DNA from 2 places in the Caballeronia sp. LjRoot34 genome. Region 1 is predicted to be linked to the other one. Evidence: predicted binding sites of a transcription regulator. Region 1 holds the regulator's gene; the other holds the start of a gene.
What was found. The regulator LexA, encoded in region 1, represses DNA repair genes until DNA is damaged. The targets are predictions, from matches to a motif close to ACTGTATNNNNATACAGT.
Positions count from the first base shown of each region.

Region 1 (9,937 bases):
CAACGCACGTGGGCGCGCATGCTCGATCCCACGGAGCCGGTATTCGGCGCGGTGGCAGTAATCGATGGTCGTATAGTCGGGGTGGTGCACTGGATCATGCATCGGTCGTGCTGGACGACCGGTGACTATTGCTATCTGCAGGATTTATACGTAGAACCGGATATTCGCGGAGGCGGGATTGGGCGCAAACTCATCGAGCATGTCTATGCCAAGGCCGCGGAAGCACAGTGCTCGCGAGTCTGGTGGTTGACTCATGAAACCAATACCGACGCGATGCAGTTGTATGACCGCATCGCGGACCGGTCGGGGTTCGTGCAGTATCGGAAGGTGCTGGGGTGATAGAAAGCTAACGCAGCAGATCTTGCGTCAGTACGTATCGAACACACGCTGCAAGTCTGCCGCCGCTGTGCCCGCCGCCAACGCCAACATCAGCAGCACGCGCGCCTTGTACGGGTTCAAAGCGCCTGCCGTGATCGAGCCAAGTGCATCGTCGGGCGCAGCGCCGTTGCGCATCACGTGGCCCGCTCCCACCCGTGACGAACGTACAACCGCCACGCCGTGTTTGACGGCATCGGCAAGAGCCTGTTGCAGCGTCGAATGAATCGAGCCGTTGCCCGTCCCTGCAATCACGAGTCCTTTGACACCCGAGGCAACGAATGCATCGATAGCCGCTCGCGACGCCCCTGCGTAACTCGTCACGATCTCGACCGCCGGCGGTTCAGCGGGCATCTGGAACGGGCTATGCAGCGTATGCGGCCTGACCACTGAACGCTGGAATTCCACCTGCCCGTCCTGCACCCAGCCGAGCGCACCGCCTTCGGGCGAACGGAAGGCATCGACGGCATAGGTGCTTGTCTTGGTCACGTCGCGGGCGCAGTGGATCTGGTTATTGAACGCGACCAGCACGCCCTGCTTCCACGATGCCCGGTTCGCCGCCACCGTCACCGCGTTGAGAAGATTCAACGGGCCGTCGGCGGATAAGGCCGTCGCGGGCCGCATGGCCGCCGTGAGCACAACCGGTTTTTCACTTTTCACGGTCAGGTGCAACAGGTAGGCGGTTTCCTCGAGCGTATCGGTGCCGTGCGTGATGACGATACCGTCGATATCGTCCTGCGCCAGCAACGCATTCACTCGCGCGCAGAGGGTAATCCACAGCGCCGGCGTCATGTCCTTGCTGTCGATGCTCGCTACCTGCTCGGCCTGGATCTGCGCGACTTGCGAGAGCGAAGGCACGGCGCCGAGCAGTTTATCGACGCCGACTACGCCGGCCTTGTAACCCGAGGTTTTGGCGGCATCGCCGGCCTCGCCCGCGATGGTTCCGCCGGTAGCCAGCGCCACGATCCGCGGCAATGAAGTGTGTGATGAGTTCATGGCCGTAATTGTAGCGGAGCGGCGGCCGGCTGATTTCCAGGCTCTCAAACTTTCAAAGGGTTAGGCAGCTTCCCGCAATTGAGCCGCGATCTGCGCTTCGTCGAGTTGCGGTGCGAACATCTCGATCAGCCTGTACGCATATGCCCGCAGGAAAGCACCCTTCCTCAAGCCCACGCGCGTGGTGCTGGCTTCGAACAGATGTTGCGTGTCGAGCGCGACGAGTTCGGTATCGCGTTTTTCGTCGAAGGCCATCGCCGCCACGATGCCGATGCCCATGCCCAGTTCCACATACGTCTTGATGACGTCGGCATCGATAGCGGTCAGCACCACGTCCGGCAGCGCGCCCGCTTTCGCAAACGCCTGATCGACATGCGAACGGCCGGTGAAATCGTGGTCATACGTGACGATCGGATATTCGGCGATCTCGTCGAGCGTGATGTTCTCGCGGCCGACCAGCGGATGCCCCTTTGGCACGACCACCGTGTGGTGCCACGAATAGCACGGGAACGTGACGATATCCGGGTACCTATCGAGCGCTTCCGTCGAAATGCCGATGTCCGCCTCGCCGTTGATGATCATCTGCGCGATCTGCTGCGGACTGCCCTGACGCAGCGCGAGATGAACCTTCGGGAATACCTCGGTGAATTGGCGGATCACCTTGGGCAGCGCGTAACGCGCTTGCGTGTGGGTGGTCGCCACGACCAGATGGCCGTTGTCCTGATCGGCGAACTGGCGGGCGACGCGGCGGAGGTTCTCGGCATCGAGCAGCATGCGCTCGATCACCTGATGCACTTCCTTGCCCGGCTCGGTCAGGCCCGTGAGCCGCTTGCCGCGTCGAATGAAGATATCGACGCCGAGTTCGTCCTCAAGGTCCTTGATTTGCTTCGACACACCCGATTGCGACGTATAAAGCACGTTCGCGACCTCGGTCAGATTCATGTTCTGCCGGACGGCTTCACGTACGAAACGCAATTGCTGGAAGTTCATGTCAGCCTCTCTCTTCAGTATGCTTATTCAATAAGCTCAATGCGCCGGGAACACACGCAGAACACGCGGCACGGCGGTCACGCCGTCGCCGATATTCAGATTTAATCCACGCCAGGTTTCGCGATCCAGTTCCGCTTCCAGCACGTTGCCTTCAGCGCCTTCCAGATCCACGCGCACCGAACCGCCGAGCGTCACGACACGGCGGACATCGACCACGATGCCATCGCGATGACCCGACGCCGTCGGGAAGAGCGTCAGGTCGTGCGGCCGGACGTAAGCCACCGCCGGACCCGCGAAATTGGCGACGGTCGGAATCGGCTGCGCAGCGCCTTGCGCCACAAAACCGTTCGCATCCACGCTGCCCCTGAGCCGGTTTGCCGCGCCGAGAAACTCGTACACAAACGATGTCTGCGGATGATCATAGACGTCTTGCGGACTGCCGACCTGCTCCACATGCCCACGATTGAGCACCACGATCCGATCCGCGACTTCAAGCGCCTCTTCCTGGTCGTGCGTGACGAAAATAGTCGAGATATGCAGGTCGTCGTGCAGACGCCGCAGCCAGCTACGCAGCTCCTTGCGGACCTTGGCATCGAGTGCGCCGAACGGTTCGTCGAGCAGCAGCACCTTCGGTTCGACGGCAAGCGCCCGGGCCAGCGCGATCCGCTGCCGCTGCCCACCGGAAAGCTCAGACGGAAACCGTTGCGCCAGCCAGTCAAGCTGCACGAGCTTCAGCAATTCATGCACTTTCTCGCGGATCACCGCCTCGGACGGCCGTTCCTTGCGCGGTTTCACGCGCAGGCCGAACGCCACGTTCTCGAACACGGTCATGTGACGGAACAGCGCGTAATGCTGGAACACGAAACCGACCTGCCGTTCCCGCGCACCCACGGCCGCCACGTCCTCGCCGTTCAGCACGACCGAACCGGCGTCCGCGTATTCCAGCCCCGCGATCACGCGCAGCAGCGTGGTCTTGCCACAGCCCGACGGTCCGAGCAGCGCGACGAGTTCGCCCGACGGGAAGTCGAGCGAGACGTTGTCCAGCGCGACGAAATCGCCGAAGCGTTTCTGCAAATTGCGAACAATGATGCTCATGGTGATTTTCGCCTTCTAGTTCTGGAGTGACGCGACCGGCAACTCAGCGGGTTGCGCCTGCACTGCTTCAATCGATTGCGACATGCGGCGCTCGGCAAGCAGCTTCAGGCCGAGCGTGACGAGCGCGAGCAGCGCAAGCAGCGACGCCACGGCGAACGCCGCCGAAAAGTTGTATTCGTTGTAGAGAATTTCTACATGCAGCGGCATGGTGTCGGTTTGTCCGCGAATATGGCCCGATACCACCGATACCGCGCCGAACTCGCCCATCGCACGTGCATTGCAGAGAATCACGCCATACAGCAAACCCCATTTCACGTTCGGCAGCGTCACGCGGCGGAAGATCTGCCAGCCCGACGCGCCGAGTACATGCGCGGCTTCTTCTTCGTCGTTGCCTTGCGCCTGCATCAGCGGGATCAGCTCGCGTGCGACAAAGGGGAACGTGACGAAGATAGTGGCGAGCACAATGCCGGGCACCGCGAAGATGATCTGCACGTCGTGGTCGATGAGCCAGGGACCGAACCAGCCTTGCGCGCCGAACATCAGCACGTAGATCAGGCCCGAGACGACCGGTGACACCGAAAACGGCAAGTCGATCAGCGTCGTGAGGAAGGCTTTGCCGCGGAATTCGAACTTCGCGATAGACCAGGACGCCGTCAACCCGAACACCACGTTCAGCGGCACCGCAATCGCGGCGACGATCAGCGTGAGCTTGATCGCGGACCACGCGTCGGGGTCCTTCAGCGAATCGAAGTAATAGTCCACGCCCTTCGCGAACGCTTGTGCAAACACGGCGGCGAGCGGCACCACAAGAAACAGCGCCAGGAAAATCAGCGCGATGGCCGTCAGGATCCAGCGCACGACACGGGGTTCGGTAACCGGATCAAGCTTGTGCTCAGTCACACGGGCCGTGGTCACATCCACAGTTTTCTGTTTGACGGCGCTCATGCTTTCGCCCCGTCGATATGCAATGCACCGGCCGAAGCAGGCGCAGGACCTGCGCCACCGCGGCTCGTGCGCCGTTGCAGGAACCATTGCAGCGTGTTGATCAGCAGCAGCATCAGGAACGATACACACAGCATCACCACGGCGATCGCGGTCGCCCCGGCGTAGTCGTATTGTTCGAGCTTCGTGATGATCAGCAGCGACGTGATTTCGGACTTCATCGGCACATTACCTGCGATGAAAATCACCGACCCGTATTCGCCCAAGGCACGCGCAAACGCGAGCGCGAAGCCAGTCAGGATCGCGGGAAACAGCGACGGCAGCACCACGCGGCGAAACGTCAGCCAGCGCGTGGCGCCAAGGCACGCGGCCGCTTCTTCCTGCTCGCGTTCGAAATCTTCCAGCACGGGTTGTACGGTGCGCACGACGAACGGCAAGCCGATAAACGTCAGCGCCACGAGCACGCCCAACGGCGTAAACGCCACCTTGATCCCGAGGGGTGCGAGAAACTGGCCGATCCAGCCATTCGGCGCATAGACCGCGGCGAGCGCAATGCCGGCCACGGAAGTCGGCAATGCAAACGGCAGATCGACGACAGCATCCACCACGCGCTTGAACGGGAACGTGTAGCGCACGAGCACCCACGCCACGAGGAAACCGAACACGGCGTTGATCAGCGCGCCACCGAGGGCAGCGGTAAACGTCAGCCGATACGACGCCAGCACGCGCGGCGACGTGACGGCGCGCACGAACGTCGCCCAGTCGAGCGTGGCCGTCTTGGCGAAGGTCGCGGCAAGCGGAATCAGCACCACGAGGCTCAAATACGCCACCGTGATGCCGAGCGTTAGGCCGAAGCCCGGCAGTGCGCTGGGCTTGCGGAAAGTGAAAGTCGTCATGCGTGAATCATCCAGTTCCGCCGCGCCGCGGGGACGGCGCTTCGGGGTCGAGCTTCGGGTTGGTTTCATGGCCGTCTATGCGGCCATCGTGTTATTTCAGGCTTCTTTTACGACTACAGCACCGCGAGCGCATAAGCGCCGGCAGTGCTGCCCTTCATGCCGCCGTGCTTACTGCGGCTGATAGATCGAATCGAACACGCCGCCATCGGCGAAATGCGTCTTTTGTGCGTTGGTCCAGCCACCGAACGAGTCGTCGATGGTGTAGAGCTTGATCTTCGGGAACTGCTTCGTCAGCGCAGCGGGAACAGCGGTGGAGCGCGGCCGATAGAAGTTGCGTGCCGCGATTTCCTGGCCTTCCTCGCTATACAAATATTTGAGGTACGCCTCGGCCAGCTTGCGGTCGCCATGACGATCCACGACCTTGTCGACGACGGCCACCGGCGGCTCAGCCAGGATGCTCACCGACGGCACGACGATCTCGAATTTGTCCGAGCCAAATTCCTTCAGCGACAGGAACGCCTCGTTTTCCCACGCGATCAGCACGTCACCCTGCCCGCGCTGCACGAAGCTGGTGGTCGCGCCCCGCGCGCCCGAATCCAGCACGCCGGCGTTCTTATAGAGCTTGGTTACGAAGTCCTTGGCAGTCGTTGCGTTGCCGCCTGGCAGATGTTCTGCATAAGCCCACGCCGCGAGGTAATTCCAGCGCGCGCCGCCAGACGTCTTCGGATTCGGCGTCACGATAGAGACGTCCGGCTTGAGCAGATCCGGCCAGTCCTTGATCTGCTTCGGGTTGCCTTTGCGCACGAGGAACACGATCGTCGATGTATACGGCGACGCGTTGTCCGGCAAGCGCTTCTGCCAGTCCTGGCTAACCAGCCCCTTGGCTGCGAGCGCATCAATGTCATAGGCCAGCGCCAGCGTCACCACATCTGCCTGCAAACCGTCGAGAACCGAGCGAGCCTGACCGCCGGAGCCGCCGTGCGATTGCTTGAATGTGACGGTCTCTCCGGTTTCAGCCTTCCATTTCTTGCCGAAAGCCTGATTGAACTCCTGGTACAACTCACGCGTCGGGTCATACGACACGTTCAGGAACGACGTGTCGGCGTGCGCTTGCGCGATCATGCCCGCGGTCATCCCGGTCACCGACGCTGCCCCGATCACCGCCGTGGCAAACAGCTTCCTTGCACGTGCGCCCCACCTCGAATTCTGACTCCGCATTACCCCGTTCCCCGTCTTATGTGGTTTGAGCAGCCGAGTCTATCGACGAGCTTTCATTATTAAAAATAATTGTTATTCATTCTTTTAGATCAAAAAGTGCTAATGACGGCTGGAAGCGGCGTTGCGGCCATCAAACAGCCGTTGGAGCACCCTGTTTATAGGCTCTGTGTGGTTCTGACGACGTCGAACTTAAAGTAAAGCTTGAAAAGCGCCGAATACTGTATAAAACTACAGGCATCTGTTCATCCATACAGTGGACGACCAGCCATACAAGGGGCAAAAGCACGTGACCAAAATGAGCAAACTGACTGCGCGGCAGCAAGAGGTTTTCGAACTGATCCAGCGCGCGATCGAACGTACGGGGTTTCCGCCCACGCGCGCCGAGATCGCAGCCGAACTTGGTTTTAGCTCCGCTAATTCCGCCGAAGAGCATCTTCGGGCGCTGGCGCGTAAAGGGGTGATCGAACTGGCGGCGGGTTCATCGCGCGGCATTCGTTTGCTGACCAATGGCGGCCTCGACGAAGGGCCTCATCAGTTCACGTTGCCCCATGCCAGCATCATGCAATTGTCCTTGCCGCTGGTCGGGCGCGTGGCGGCCGGCAGTCCGATCCTCGCGCAGGAACACATCTCCAAGCATTACGCCTGCGACCCGGCGCTGTTCTCCAGCAAACCGGACTATCTGTTGAAGGTGCGCGGTCTTTCCATGCGCGACGCAGGGATCTTCGACGGTGATCTGCTCGCTGTGCAGAAGAAAAACGAGGCAAAGGACGGGCAGATCGTCGTGGCGCGACTTGGCGACGACGTCACGGTCAAACGGTGGAAACGTCGTCCAGATGGCGTTGAACTGATCGCTGAAAACCCTGATTACGAGAACATCTTCGTCGCGTCAGGCAGCGACGACTTTGCGCTGGAAGGTATTGCGGTCGGGTTGATTCGTTCCGGCGAGCTTTGATTTCTGCAAGGTTTTCAGCTTCTGCTTTGATGTCTGTTTGTTGATTTCTGATTTGCAGGGCGGCGGCGGGGTGTTCCGAGTATTCCGGGTGTTCCCGCCCCTAGCCGCACTGCGCTTGAATTCCGGCCCTATAAAGCGTGACGGACATCGCATTGGTGATGAACCGGTGCGCGTCCTATTGTCATCGGTCATCGGAGAAACATCATGGAACGATTCGCCCGGTTGTTTTCTGCTTCTTTTTTATCTGCATCGTTCGCGCCGACAGCACGTGCACCCCTGTCGTTTCGGCAATTCCGCGAGTTCGGCCGTTTGCGGCATCTGCGCTCGCTGATCTCCTGCAAGACCCCAAAGCCAGCAGACACCCCCGATCTCTTCGACGAACTGCCCGTCCTGCCCTCGCGGCAGCCGGCGTTCGCCCGGGTATCGCTGAGTGCATCGGTGCATACGCAGGCCGAGCAACGGGCGCCGGTGCGGGTGTATCGCGGTGAATCGCGGGTCATCATGGTCGGCAATATTGAAGCGGTGTCGCGCATGATCGACCGTTGTATCGACGAGGAGCGGGCCGGCGTTGAAGGCGGATTGCTCGCCTGATTTTTCGAAGCGATAAGATTCGCGGGGATAATTCTGGCGCCGGTGTGGTCCATCCAGGGGTTGAGGCTTCTTTGGCCTCTGCACTTGCATTCGAGCCGCATTCACCTCATCAGCCCAAAGGCGCCTTAGCGTATGTCCCTGTCCCGTACCAGCAAGTCCGTTGTTATTACGTTGTTGGTTGTTGTCGTCGTGGCAGTGCTCGGTGTGATCTATGCGTCGCCGTACATCGCGCTCGACCGGTTGAAACGCGCCGCCGACGCCCGTGACGCTCAAACTGTGAATCAGTACGTCGACTTTCCGCTGCTGCGTGAAAGCCTGAAGGACCAGGTCGGTCAGTTGTTGACCCGAAAAATCGACATACAGAAGAGCGGCAATCCGTTAGCGATGATCGGCGCCATGATTGGCGCGGCGCTAATCGGCCCGCTGGTCGATTCGTATGCAACGCCCGACGGCGTGGCGGCTATTCTCAATGGCATACCGCCACAGGGCGATCCGGGCGAGAAACCGCCAGTTCCGTCCGAGGCGAGCGGCGCTGTTGTCGCTACCCCGGGAGCCGCGCCCGTCGTAGCTTCACCGTCCGCACCGAAACCGCCGCCGCAAACCACGGCGGGGTATCGAAGTTTCGATACTTTCGCGGTGAATTACCAGCATGGAACCGGCGACGCACGCTATTCGGCCATTCTCCGGCGCTACGGGTTGTTCTCGTGGAAGCTGGTCGCAGTGGAGTTGAACGACGGCTAGGCTATCAGTGTTCCCGCAGCAATGGGACTGTCCGCCTAGTTGCTACTTGCTAGCTGGCCTTGCTGCTTGTGCTTGGCGACTTGCTGGCTGAAAGCGGCACCAGCTTAGCCGCTTTCAACCTCAGTAAACCCGTCGCAGCATCAAACACTGGCCTCGGCTTTCGCGGGCATCGCCGCATGCGCGGCGTCTTCCTGTTCCGCCGATGTACCCGTCGGCGACACCGCCACCAAAATGCTGCAAGACACCCGATCCATCAGCGGCGTGTTACCCGCGCCCATCCACCAGCGCGCAAGACCCGTGCGGCACCGATGTCCCACCACCACCAGATCCACCTGCAGGCTCTGCGCGAGTCCGGCAATTTCATCGATAGGATGGCCGAACGCGAAGTGGCCCTGCGCCGGCACGCCCCGCTCGGTCAGCCAATCCACGCCTTCGCGCAAGATGTCCCGGGCAGCGTCTTCGAAACGGCCGCATGCCATATCGGTGAGGAGGCCGGCACTTTGGGCGATGCTGGAGCGCATATCGACAACGGCGAGCACATGCGTTTCGGCTTTCAGGTCGAGCGCGAGGTTCGCGCCGTCACGTAATGCCTTACGCCCTTCGCGAGAGCCGTCGTAACACAACAGGATTTTTCGATAGCTCGCCATGGTGGTTCTCCGCGCTGCACAACGGCAGCAAAGGGCATCAAAAAAACGGTCGTCAAGTGTTGCAGATTCTGCCCCGTGGGCCGGGCGGGCGACAAAACCCGGGCCGCGTTGCCTTCATCATGGTGCGTCGCTAAAACGGTGGCAACGATGGAAAACGCTAATGCGGCCCGGTTGCTCGCGAAACGCCAAGCGGACACCGTGCCAGGAACGTCAATCCCTTGATGGGCGGACTTTCTAGCGCTTAATCAAGGCGTCGCGAAAGCGTCCGGCGACCGCAAATCAGCTCGCGTGCGCGCCCGCAGTGCAGGTCGCGAGGGTGGGACGCGCCTCGTTGGTGCAATCGATTAAACTAGTTAGCTTGTCTTGAGACCGAACTTCCGACCCAACACCCGAGTTTGCGCATGTCAGATGCAGCAGTGTTACCCAGCGACGCAATCCGCACGACCGCCGCACAGCCAAATCCGGCGATCGAATTTATCGACGTCGAAAAACACTAC
Region 1 covers NZ_CAXUSB020000001.1:1,594,282-1,604,218, reverse strand. Annotated here, with positions in the region: gene ACSQ36_RS07115 (N-acetyltransferase family protein) at 1-339, shown strand, start outside; gene ACSQ36_RS07110 (asparaginase) at 367-1,371, opposite strand; gene ACSQ36_RS07105 (CysB family HTH-type transcriptional regulator) at 1,432-2,358, opposite strand; gene ACSQ36_RS07100 (sulfate/molybdate ABC transporter ATP-binding protein) at 2,395-3,453, opposite strand; gene cysW (sulfate ABC transporter permease subunit CysW) at 3,469-4,398, opposite strand; gene cysT (sulfate ABC transporter permease subunit CysT) at 4,395-5,291, opposite strand; gene ACSQ36_RS07085 (sulfate ABC transporter substrate-binding protein) at 5,460-6,509, opposite strand; gene lexA (transcriptional repressor LexA) at 6,805-7,461, shown strand; gene ACSQ36_RS07075 (hypothetical protein) at 7,666-8,052, shown strand; gene ACSQ36_RS07070 (DUF2939 domain-containing protein) at 8,185-8,793, shown strand; gene ACSQ36_RS07065 (universal stress protein) at 8,934-9,440, opposite strand; gene nodI (nodulation factor ABC transporter ATP-binding protein NodI) at 9,842-9,937, shown strand, end outside.

Region 2 (9,937 bases), on a different contig from region 1:
CGATCATCGAAGGCATTGCGTTCCAGACCAACATTCTCGCGCTGAACGCAGCCGTGGAAGCGGCGCGTGCCGGTGAACAGGGACGGGGTTTCGCGGTCGTGGCGGCAGAAGTTCGCAGCCTTGCGCAACGGTCATCGGCGGCAGCGAAGGAGATCAAGGAGCTGATCAACACGTCGGTCTCGCGCGTCCAGACGGGCACGACGCTGGTGGGCGATGCCGGCCGCACGATGTCGGAAATCATCGGCGCGGTGCAGCGTGTGACGGACATCATGGGCGAGATCGCGGCGGCGTCCGAAGAGCAGAGCAGCGGCATTGAACAAGTGGCGCGCGCGGTCACGCAAATGGATGAAGTGACCCAGCAAAATGCAGCTCTGGTGGAGGAAGCCGCGGCCGCGGCGCAATCGCTGGAGGATCAGGCGGGCGCGTTGAAAGCGGCCGTATCGGTGTTCCAGTTGAACGACAGCGGTCTGGATATCGGCAAGACCGTGCTCAGCGCGAAACCGGCGCGTGGCGCGGCGCATCGCGCGTTGGCGGTACCCAAGAAACGCGCTGTTGCTGTGAGTTCGAACCCGAGGCCGGCTATTGCAGCGGCTACACGTCTCAAGACACCGGCGCTGATCAAGGAGAAGTCGAGGCCCGTTGCATTGGCCGGCGCTGCCGATTGGGAGGCGTTTTAACTAGCGGTGTGTCTTGGCTAGCGGTCAAAGGGAGGCGGTGAAAGTCAGCGCCTCTCTGCTGCATTGTCTTCCGTGAAGTTGCGACTACATTCGTCACATACTCGAACGCCTGGCGAACATATTGCCAGTCTCACTTCGCGGGCAAGGGTGCCGCGTTCATTCGCTTGATGCGCCTTCTCTCCAGGAAGGTCCACAACGTCAATCCTCCGTATGTCGCGTACTGCAGAAAGGTAGAAACGCTGGCAATCCACGCTGCGTCTTCCCATTCGATATTAAGCAACAGCCGCACGGCATTCTCGATCGTCAGACCCAGTCCCCACACAAGTGTCATCTTTCGAATGACCGCTACAAGGCCCGGATTGTCGCGCCACCACTGCTCGAACTGAGCAGTTCCTCCGTCCTGCTCGCGGGCGACGGTGGACCGCCCGAGATAAAACACGAGCGGCCGTGGAAAAGCGAGTGAAATCAAAAACACGATGCCGATCAAACCGGAGATGACGGGCGCTTCAAAAAGGCGCGTACGCGGGTTGTCGATAAAATATGAAACCGCCATTGAGAATAACGTGCCGGCCAGTACGATTGCGCTTAGTGCATCAAAGTGGCGGAAGCGTAAAAGGTCCCAGGTCATCCAGGCTATCAGCGGCAGCGTGGAGGCGGCCAGTGCTCCAAGGTGGCCCCACTGCGGATACGCAAGGTGATAGGCGAGCCACGGGAACAGCACGTTGATGCAGATCGCGGTTAAATAGCGGGGCCGGTTGTTCATACGAATCGCCTGAGTGCCGAAGTTCAGAGCTGCCGAATTGCCGAGTACCGAGTTGCCGGCGCGGGACAAACAAAAATACCACGGTGCGTTTCAGGTGTCTCACACGTTTCATGGTTCGGATGACACGAGCCGCAAACACGACGGCGGTTATCGATGAAACGATAAGAACGCCTGCAAATCCTCGGCGCCCCCTCTTAGAGGTTAAAACAAGGAGTACTGCTGAGGTCCTAGCGCTGCTTGAGCTTTGCAGCATCAAAGCATCGAAACGCGAGGCTGATGCGTGGCCCGTCAACACCGCTCATCTTCGGTATGCCGTGGTTGTGCGTAAATTGCGATGCATAACTCATCACGATCACACTGCCCGCATGCAGGTCCACATTGAGCGTGCGGCCCTTGCCCGACTTCGCGCGGATGGTCATGCGACGGGTCGCGCCCAGCGAAAGGATTGCTATTGGCTCTTTCTGCACTAACCCTTGCGTCTTGTCGTTATGGGGCGCAACGCTGTCGTTGCCATCGCGATACAGATTCAAGCCGACGCTGTTGAATTGCGCGCCGGCAATCGCGCGCACTTGTACCGCAGCCTCCATCAGAGGCGCCGGCAAATCCGCTGCGTCCAGCGAGAAATGCGCCATCAGGCGTGGCACATCGACCTCGCGTTCGTACATCAGGCGGCGCTGATTGCCCCAAGTCACTTGACCAAGCGTCTGCTCAAACCACGCGTGCGCAGTGGCTTGCGGGACCACGTCGGGCAGGTAACGAATCCCGCTTTCGGCGTCTTCTACAAGGTCGAGCGGCACGGCATTGAACAGATCGCTTTGAAACACGACGATTCCTTTCCTGGCTTTCCTGGATTTTGCTAATTAATCCGCCGCGAACGGCAATTCACCCTGAACCGCTTGCGGCTCAGCAACATACGATCCCACCGGCAGCAACGCCGTTACCCGTACCCCGAGCAAACGCAGCCGCCGGTCCAGCGGTACGCGTTTCAGGCACTCCGTTGCGGCTCGACGGATCTCCGTTGCATCGGCCGTTGGAAACGGCACCGTCAGGTCACGCGTGACCGTGCTGAAGTCGTTGTAACGCAGCTTGATGCCGACCGTGCGGCCCTCGTATCCCTTGCGCCGCAGGTCGTCGCCCACGCGCGTACACAGGTCGGTAAACGCCGCCGAGAGTTCCGCGCGATCGTGGCGCGCATGCAGGTCGCGCTCGAAGGTGGTTTCGCGGCTCATCGATTTCGGCTCGGAGCTGACCACAACGGGCCGCTCGTCGAACCCCTGCGCCACTTCCAGAAGCCATGCCGAGTAAGTCCGGCCAAAGCGGGCCTGCAGTATCTCGGGGTCCGCGCGCGCGAGATCACCGACGGTCTCAATGCCGATAGCCGCCAGTTTTTCATTCGCCTTCGGCCCGATGCCGTTCACCTTGCGTACGGGCAGCGGCCAGATTCGCAAGGGGATGTCGGCGGGGGTGAGGATGGTCAGGCCGTCGGGTTTATCCAGTTCCGAGCCGATCTTCGCCAGCAGCTTGTTCGGCGCGACGCTGATCGAACACGACAGGGCGGTTGCATCGCGCACGGCCTGCTTGATGCGTGCGGCGGTCTCGGCGGGGTCGCCCGGCAGGTCAGTCAGGTCGATGTAGATTTCATCGATACCGCGGTTCTCGATCTGCGTGGTGAACGCGGCGACCGCCTCCTTGAAGAGGCGCGAGTAATGCCGGTATGAATCGAAGTCGGTGGGCAGCAGGATGGCGTCGGGCGCGAGCTGCGCGGCTTTCATCATGCCCATGGCGGAAAACACACCGAGCGCGCGTGCTTCATAGGTCGAGGTGGTGACAACGCCACGGCCCGCGTAATCACGCAGCCGTTTAAAGCTCCGGGTGCCATCAGCCAGTGTTTCGGGCGTGGCGTTCCTGCCGCCGCCGATCACCACCGGCTGGCCGCGCAATTCGGGATACCGCAGCAGTTCAACGGACGCATAAAAGGCGTCCATGTCGAGGTGCGCGATGTGCCGCATGGCTGTCACCGCTGCGCTCCAGCACGCGAGAGGCTCAACGCGATTGATGCGTAAGAACCGGATGTGCCGATATTGCCATTGGGAACGGACATGACCTGAATAACTGTATGGATGTACAGTATTTTACATCAAAAGTGCTGGGCGCAATACCGTGGGGAAGAGGAATTAGTTGGGACGGGGGCATTAAAAATCAAAGGCTTGCCAACAAATTCAGTCACGCGCCAGATGACGCGGGACCGAATGAATTGGACTTGCTGAATGTGTGACGCGAATTTGCTGGATTTGCTGGAGTGTGAGAGCAGCCCGCGTTGCGCTGGTTGTGGAAGGCTGCGTGCGGCCACAACCGGCCCTTCGACACATAGGTGACGATCCACGGGTTCACCGTGGCGCCTGGTCTCGAAAAACGGGGGGCGAATGGACTATAAAAGTCGTCGCTCGATGTGCGACTTCAGTGCCTGCTGACGGACAGATTCGTGACGGGCGCATCTGTGGCGTACGTGCGGAAAGACTCGATAGAGGTGGCCGTCGCGAGCCGCCTTGGGGACTTTGTAATGACAGTCCGTTTAAGCTCAGGCGATGAGCATTTTCCACTCGTCACTGCCGGACGTATTCAGTCTGTACGTCTGACGTCGCTGACGATGATCGCGACGCTCAACCAGCTCCCCGTCCGTGGTTTTGCTGACAGGAGATGCCTCCATGCTTTCCAGGAAATCCCGTCAGAGACGAGAACGTGCCGCTTATGCGCTGGTCGAAAGCAGGCCCGTTGTCTGACCGCTGGCCAACATCAACTGGGCTAGGGCACCTTGCGCGCTCTGCAACTGAGTCGCGATCTGGCTGACCTCGCTGGTATTCGAACTCTGCGCCGCCGCGCTCAACGCGCTCTGCGCACTTTGCAACTGGGCCATGATCTCGTTGATCTGGCTACTGTTAGCGCCACCCGCCGCGCTGCCGGTGCTAGACGATACCTGCGCGAGCTGGCCTTCGAGGGACGCGACCAGTGCATTCATCTCGTCGAGTTCGGTCGTCGAGGAACTGCTGGAAGAGGCTGATGCACCACCGCCACCGCCACCACCACCGCCTGCGGGGCGCGAACCCGAAGTGGAGGTGGAGGGTGTCGAGCCGGACGAAGCTCCGCCCGTCGCTCCGCTCGACGACGTACCGCCGGTCGCCCCTCCAGTCGAGGCGGGCGGGCCGGTGGACGCTCCACTCGTCGCGGACGACGCGCCGGTGCTGCCGGCCTTCGAAACGGACGACCCGCTGGCACCCAAGGCGGTCTCGGTTGCCGTAGCAGCGGTTGCTGACAGGATCTGCATGGAAGGTCTCGGTTGGCTCGAAACGGTAGATTTCGGTTTGGGGCTCGCAGCCAATCGCCAGGAAGTGCCCCATTACCGCCCTATCTTCTCAATAACGGCAGGCTGAATGGTTTCTTGAGCAGATTTTTCAATGTTTCGGTATCGAGATCCGGCGCGGGACAGCTGCTAATGCTGCGACGCCGAGCCGCCGAGCTGCCCTGGACTGCCTTGCTTGCGAACGCATGGTCGGATTCCGGCCCAGGAAGCAGCCGTTCAATTCGCGGTTTTGAACGTTGCTTGTTCCGCCGAAGTGGCCATGCGCGGAGATTGACCACGAGTCACGGCTGACGTCCGCTCCTAAACCGTTATTATCGGTATTCGCCCTAAAGGAGAATAGCCGATGAGCCGACCGGATTTCATCAAACACTGGACTGAACTAGAAGAATCGAATGTGCATTCGTATCGCGGCGATACCGAGCCAATGGCGCTAGACGCGCCGCTTTCCGCAGCACTCGGCATCACACGTATTGGCATTCATCATGTGAGGCTTCTGCCCGGCCGGCGGACGTCATATCCGCACGCCGAAAGTACCGAGCAAGAGTTTGTGTACGTGCTCGAGGGCAGGCCCGATGTCTGGATCGACGGCGTGCTGCATCCCATTGCTGAAGGCGATTGCGTCGCGTTTCCGGCAGGCACCGGAATCTGCCATACCTTCATTAACAATACGAAGGACGAAGTCAGGCTGATGGTGATCGGCGAACGTCCGCGCGACGACAACCGTATTCGTTACCCGCTCAACGAAGCGCACGAACTTACCCGCCCTGACCGCTGGGTGGACTGGCCCGCTAGACCGCTTGGGGAGCATAACGGGATGCCGGACTGAGTAAGTGGATGACCGCAATGGCCGATGACAGCGCGCAAACTTCGCCCGACGAACACCCGCTTCGATTTGCGAAGAGCCATTGATGCTTCGACATATCGGAATTCCACTTGGGGTCGTTAAGCCCCTCTCGCTCTCTCTGAACTAAGCCTCATCGGCAAGTTGCCTGGAGCCGACTGCGGCACGCGGTGGTCCTTCGAATTCCGTGCTGGTCCAACGAACTCCGTTTCCCGACAATACCGTAATCGCTTGCGGTGCCGCGTGGCGGTCCGAAGCCTTAGAGATCAACGCACGCTCCGCAGGAAAGTAACGCGGTTCATACGTCGCCTTGAGAGGCACTTAACGCTCCGGCATCCACCTCAATCAACCGATGCTTCACGAAGCCGCCGGTATCTTCGCCGCGCGCACGAATTCGATGAAACGCGTAACGATCGCGTTATCGCGGCTCGCCTGCCACGCCAGCCCGACTTGCCAACGGGCGGCCGCATCGCGCAAGGCCAACACCCTGGCATCCCGCAAAAGATACTTCGCCCTGGACGGCAAAAATGCAGCGCCGACGCCAGCGGCGACAGCGGCAAGAACTGACTGAATATCGTCAGTCTGCTGAATCACCCGGGGCACGAAATCGTGCTCACTACACCAATGATCTATTTGTGCTGCCAGCCCGGGGCCACGGCTGCGCGCGAGCGCGATCAAGCCAAGTTCGTTGAGATCATTCAGATCAGACGGAAGACGCTTCCATTTTGCGTGCTGTGGCACGGCCAGCGCCAACGCCTCGCTGAGCAACGGCACACACGATAACCCGCTATCGGCCGGCATACGAAGGAAGCCCACATCAAGCTTCCCTGCGAGAAGCTGGCGGGTTTGCTCGGCTGAAGAAAGATCATTGAGCGACACGCCGACGTTCGGATTCAGTCTTCGAAATTCCGCGATCAGTTGCGGGGCCAGGGTCAAGGTCGTGAGCCCGAGCCCTACGCGCAGATATCCACGTTTTCCACTGCTCGCTTCGCGGGCGCGTGCGACGAGTTCGTCTGCATCGCGTACCAGCGTTTGCGCGCCAGCAAAGAACTCGGCGCCGAATGCAGTCAGTTCGGCGCCATGCCTGCCGCGTTCAAAAAGCCGCGCACCCAAGGAGTATTCCAAAGCCGCTACCTGTTTGCTGAGGGCGGGTTGAGTGACATTAAGCGCTTCGGCGGCGCGGCCGAAATGGTGGAGTTCCGTCACGGTCAGGAAGGCGCGTAGAAGTTTGAGTTCCATTCCATGAAGTAATTGAATGTATCGGATGATTCATTTTACTTATTGAATGCCGGGCAGTCCAATGGACTCTTCATGAGCTCTTCAGTCAGGCGGAAAACAAATGTCTCTATCCTCGCCCCCTCCATTCAAGGTTGCGACGGTCCCGCTGATCTCTTTGCGCGGAAATGCATCGCACAACGTTGCGAACGTTTCAGCATGGCTCGCCGATGCCGCGCTTCAAGGAATCTCGCTGGTTGTTTTTCCTGAGGCCAACCTGGCCGGATACGGCGATACCCTGAACCTTCGTCGCCGCGAGCTTGTAACGCTCGCCGAGCCGCTCGACGGTCGCTCGATCGATGAAGTCGCCAATGCGGTGGAGCGCACCGGCGTGGCGGCGGGTGTGGGATTCATCGAGCGTGCGCGGGATGGGAGATTGTTCAACAGCTTTGTGATTTGTATGCCGGGAGGCGTGCGTTGTTGTCATCGAAAACTGCACGTGGTCGAACACCCCGGTATAGAACGGGGCGAGCAGTACACCGTCCTCGATACGACGTGGGGCGTCCGTATCGGCATTCTGATTGGCGCAGATAATTATCTGGTCGAGAACGTTCGCATGACGGCGCTGATGGGCGCGACGTTGCTCGTTGCGCCGCATCGGACATATGGTTCTGACGGACATGGAGAGGCCGCGTTACAGCGGCTTTCTTCAGCGCAGCGAACTCGGCCGCACGTCGCGCATCGCACGGTCGCAGCAGAAAGCGCTGGTGCAGCGGGCTGGCTGCGGCGGTCGTTGATCGCGCGAGCGTCAGATAACGGAATGTTCGTAGTCTTTAGCAATGGATCGGAGAAAGGCAGCAACCAAGGCGGCATGATCATCGACCCTTTGGGGCGAGTGCTGGCCGAACACGGATCGTCGTCCAGCCCGATGATTTCCGCAGAAGTGAACCCCGACCTGATAGCTGGGAGCGTCGGCCAGCAATGCCTGACGGCCGGTCGCTCTGACAGTGACGGGCCGCTCGTCCGTTCGATGCTGCCACGCGATAACGTGTTTGCGCAGCGCAGCGGAACCACATCAAGAGGTGCAATTGCGCTGAGCTTCGCTCAGGTCAGCCGCATCCGCCAGACCTAGCGTTTCACGCGTTCAGTGTTCCCCATTGGCTGCGCCGATCGCATCAAGTTCAGCGAGCACCGCGTCCGATAAACTCAACTGTGCCGCCTGCAAGTTTTCCCGCAGATGCGCGAGCGACGACGTGCCCGGAATCAGCAGAATGTTGGGCGCGCGATGCAGGAGCCAGGCGAGCGCCACCTGCATGGGTGTTGCGCTTATCGTTTCGGCGACCGTGGACAGCACGGACGATTGGATCGGCGTGAACCCGCCAAGCGGGAAGAAAGGCACATACGCAATGCCCTTGCTCGCCAGTTCGTCGATCAGCGTGTCGTCCTCCCGCTGAACCAGGTTGTAGTGGTTCTGAACGCAGACAATCTCCGCAATGCCTTGCGCCTCGGCGATCTGGGTCGCGGTCACATTGCTCAGTCCAATATGGCGCACAAGGCCCTCGCGCTGGAGTTCGGCAAGCGCAGTGACCTGCTTTTCGATCGACCCTTCCGCTGGGGAGTGGATGTTCCCCATGATCCGCACATTAACCACGTCGAGCACGTCCAGACCGAGATTGCGCAGGTTGTCATGGGCGCCGCGCCGGAGGTCTTCCGGTTCCAGCGCCGGCAGCCACGCGCCGCCTTCACCGCGGACGGCGCCAAGCTTCGTGACGATCACGAGATCATCCCGGTACGGATGAAGCGCTTCGCGAATGAGCTGGTTGGTGATGTGCGGCCCATAGAAGTCGCTCGTATCGATGTGATCGACGCCCGACGCCACCGCTTCGCGCAAAACGGCTATGGCCGCGTCGTGATCCTTCGGCGGCCCGAACACGCCGGGTCCGGCCAGCTGCATCGCGCCATAGCCCAGACGATGCACCGGACGTCGGCCAAGCTCAAAAGTGCTAACGGGCGTGAAATTCGGCATGACGTGCTCCTTGATGAATGTGGAGCCAGTATGGAGGCGATTGCGCTGTTCGATAATCCGGTCTAAATTGCACGGGTTGTTTAAAAATGTGAACAGTGACCATGGAATTGAATGATCTTGCCGCGTTCGTTTCAGTCGCTCGCGCCGGCGGTTTTCGCGACGCAGCCCGGATCAGCGGCGTCTCCGCCTCGAGCCTGAGCATTGCCGTGCGCCGGCTTGAAGCGAAGCTCGGCCTGCGTTTGCTCAACCGGACCACTCGCAGCGTGGCTCCGACCGAACCGGGGTTGCGCCTTATCGAAAAGCTGGCGCCGTTGTTCAGCGAGATGGAAGCCGCGCTGGATGTCTTGAACGGGTTCAGGGACAAGCCAAGCGGTACGCTGAAACTCAACGTGCCGTCGAGCACCGCGCGGATCGTGTTGCCAACCGTCCTCGCGTCGTTCCTGAAGGCTTATCCCGACATCCGCGTGGAAGTCGTGGTCGAGGATGGTTTCGTCGATGTGCTGTCGATCGGCTGCGACGCGGGCATTCGTTACGACGAGCGGCTTGAGCAGGACATGATCGCCATTCCGATCGGACCACGCGTGCAGCGCTTCGCGACCGCTGCGGCACCGGAATATCTCGATACGCACGGCAGACCCGAGCACCCCCGCGAGTTGCTTTCGCATGCGTGCCTGCGCGGCCAATTTGCCGGCGGTGCGAAGCCTACGTGGGATTTCGAGCGGGACGGGGAGGTGGTGCGGCTGGACCCTACGGGGCCGCTCCTGGTCAGGCCCGGCGCCGCAATGGAACTTGCAATCAGTATGGCCGTGGCAGGCGTGGGCGTGATTCACCTGTTCGAGGGAATGCTGCGCCCGTACCTCGATAGCGGCGCGTTGGAGCCGATTCTTGAACCGTGGTGGCCGAGCTTTTCCGGGCCATTTCTCTACTATCCGGGGCGTCGTCACTTGCCTGCGCCGTTGCGGGTTTTTATCGATTTCGTGAAGGCGGGTAATTCGTCATTGGATCCGCTGGCCCTTTGATCTACTGATCTACGCCTCTTCTTGCGTTTGCGGCACGA
Region 2 covers NZ_CAXUSB020000002.1:665,084-675,020, forward strand. Annotated here, with positions in the region: gene ACSQ36_RS22635 (methyl-accepting chemotaxis protein) at 1-677, shown strand, start outside; gene ACSQ36_RS22640 (VC0807 family protein) at 808-1,440, opposite strand; gene ACSQ36_RS22645 (alpha-ketoglutarate-dependent dioxygenase AlkB) at 1,668-2,264, opposite strand; gene dinB (DNA polymerase IV) at 2,301-3,449, opposite strand; gene ACSQ36_RS22655 (hypothetical protein) at 4,187-4,354, opposite strand; gene ACSQ36_RS22660 (hypothetical protein) at 4,353-4,868, shown strand; gene ACSQ36_RS22665 (cupin domain-containing protein) at 5,142-5,624, shown strand; gene ACSQ36_RS22670 (LysR family transcriptional regulator) at 5,997-6,878, opposite strand; gene ACSQ36_RS22675 (nitrilase-related carbon-nitrogen hydrolase) at 6,979-7,986, shown strand; gene ACSQ36_RS22680 (aldo/keto reductase family oxidoreductase) at 7,999-8,880, opposite strand; gene ACSQ36_RS22685 (LysR family transcriptional regulator) at 8,982-9,899, shown strand; gene ACSQ36_RS22690 (LysR substrate-binding domain-containing protein) at 9,909-9,937, opposite strand, start outside.
Region 2: dinB (DNA polymerase IV) is a predicted target of LexA. The motif match lies at 3,552-3,569, and genes of this name have one in related genera.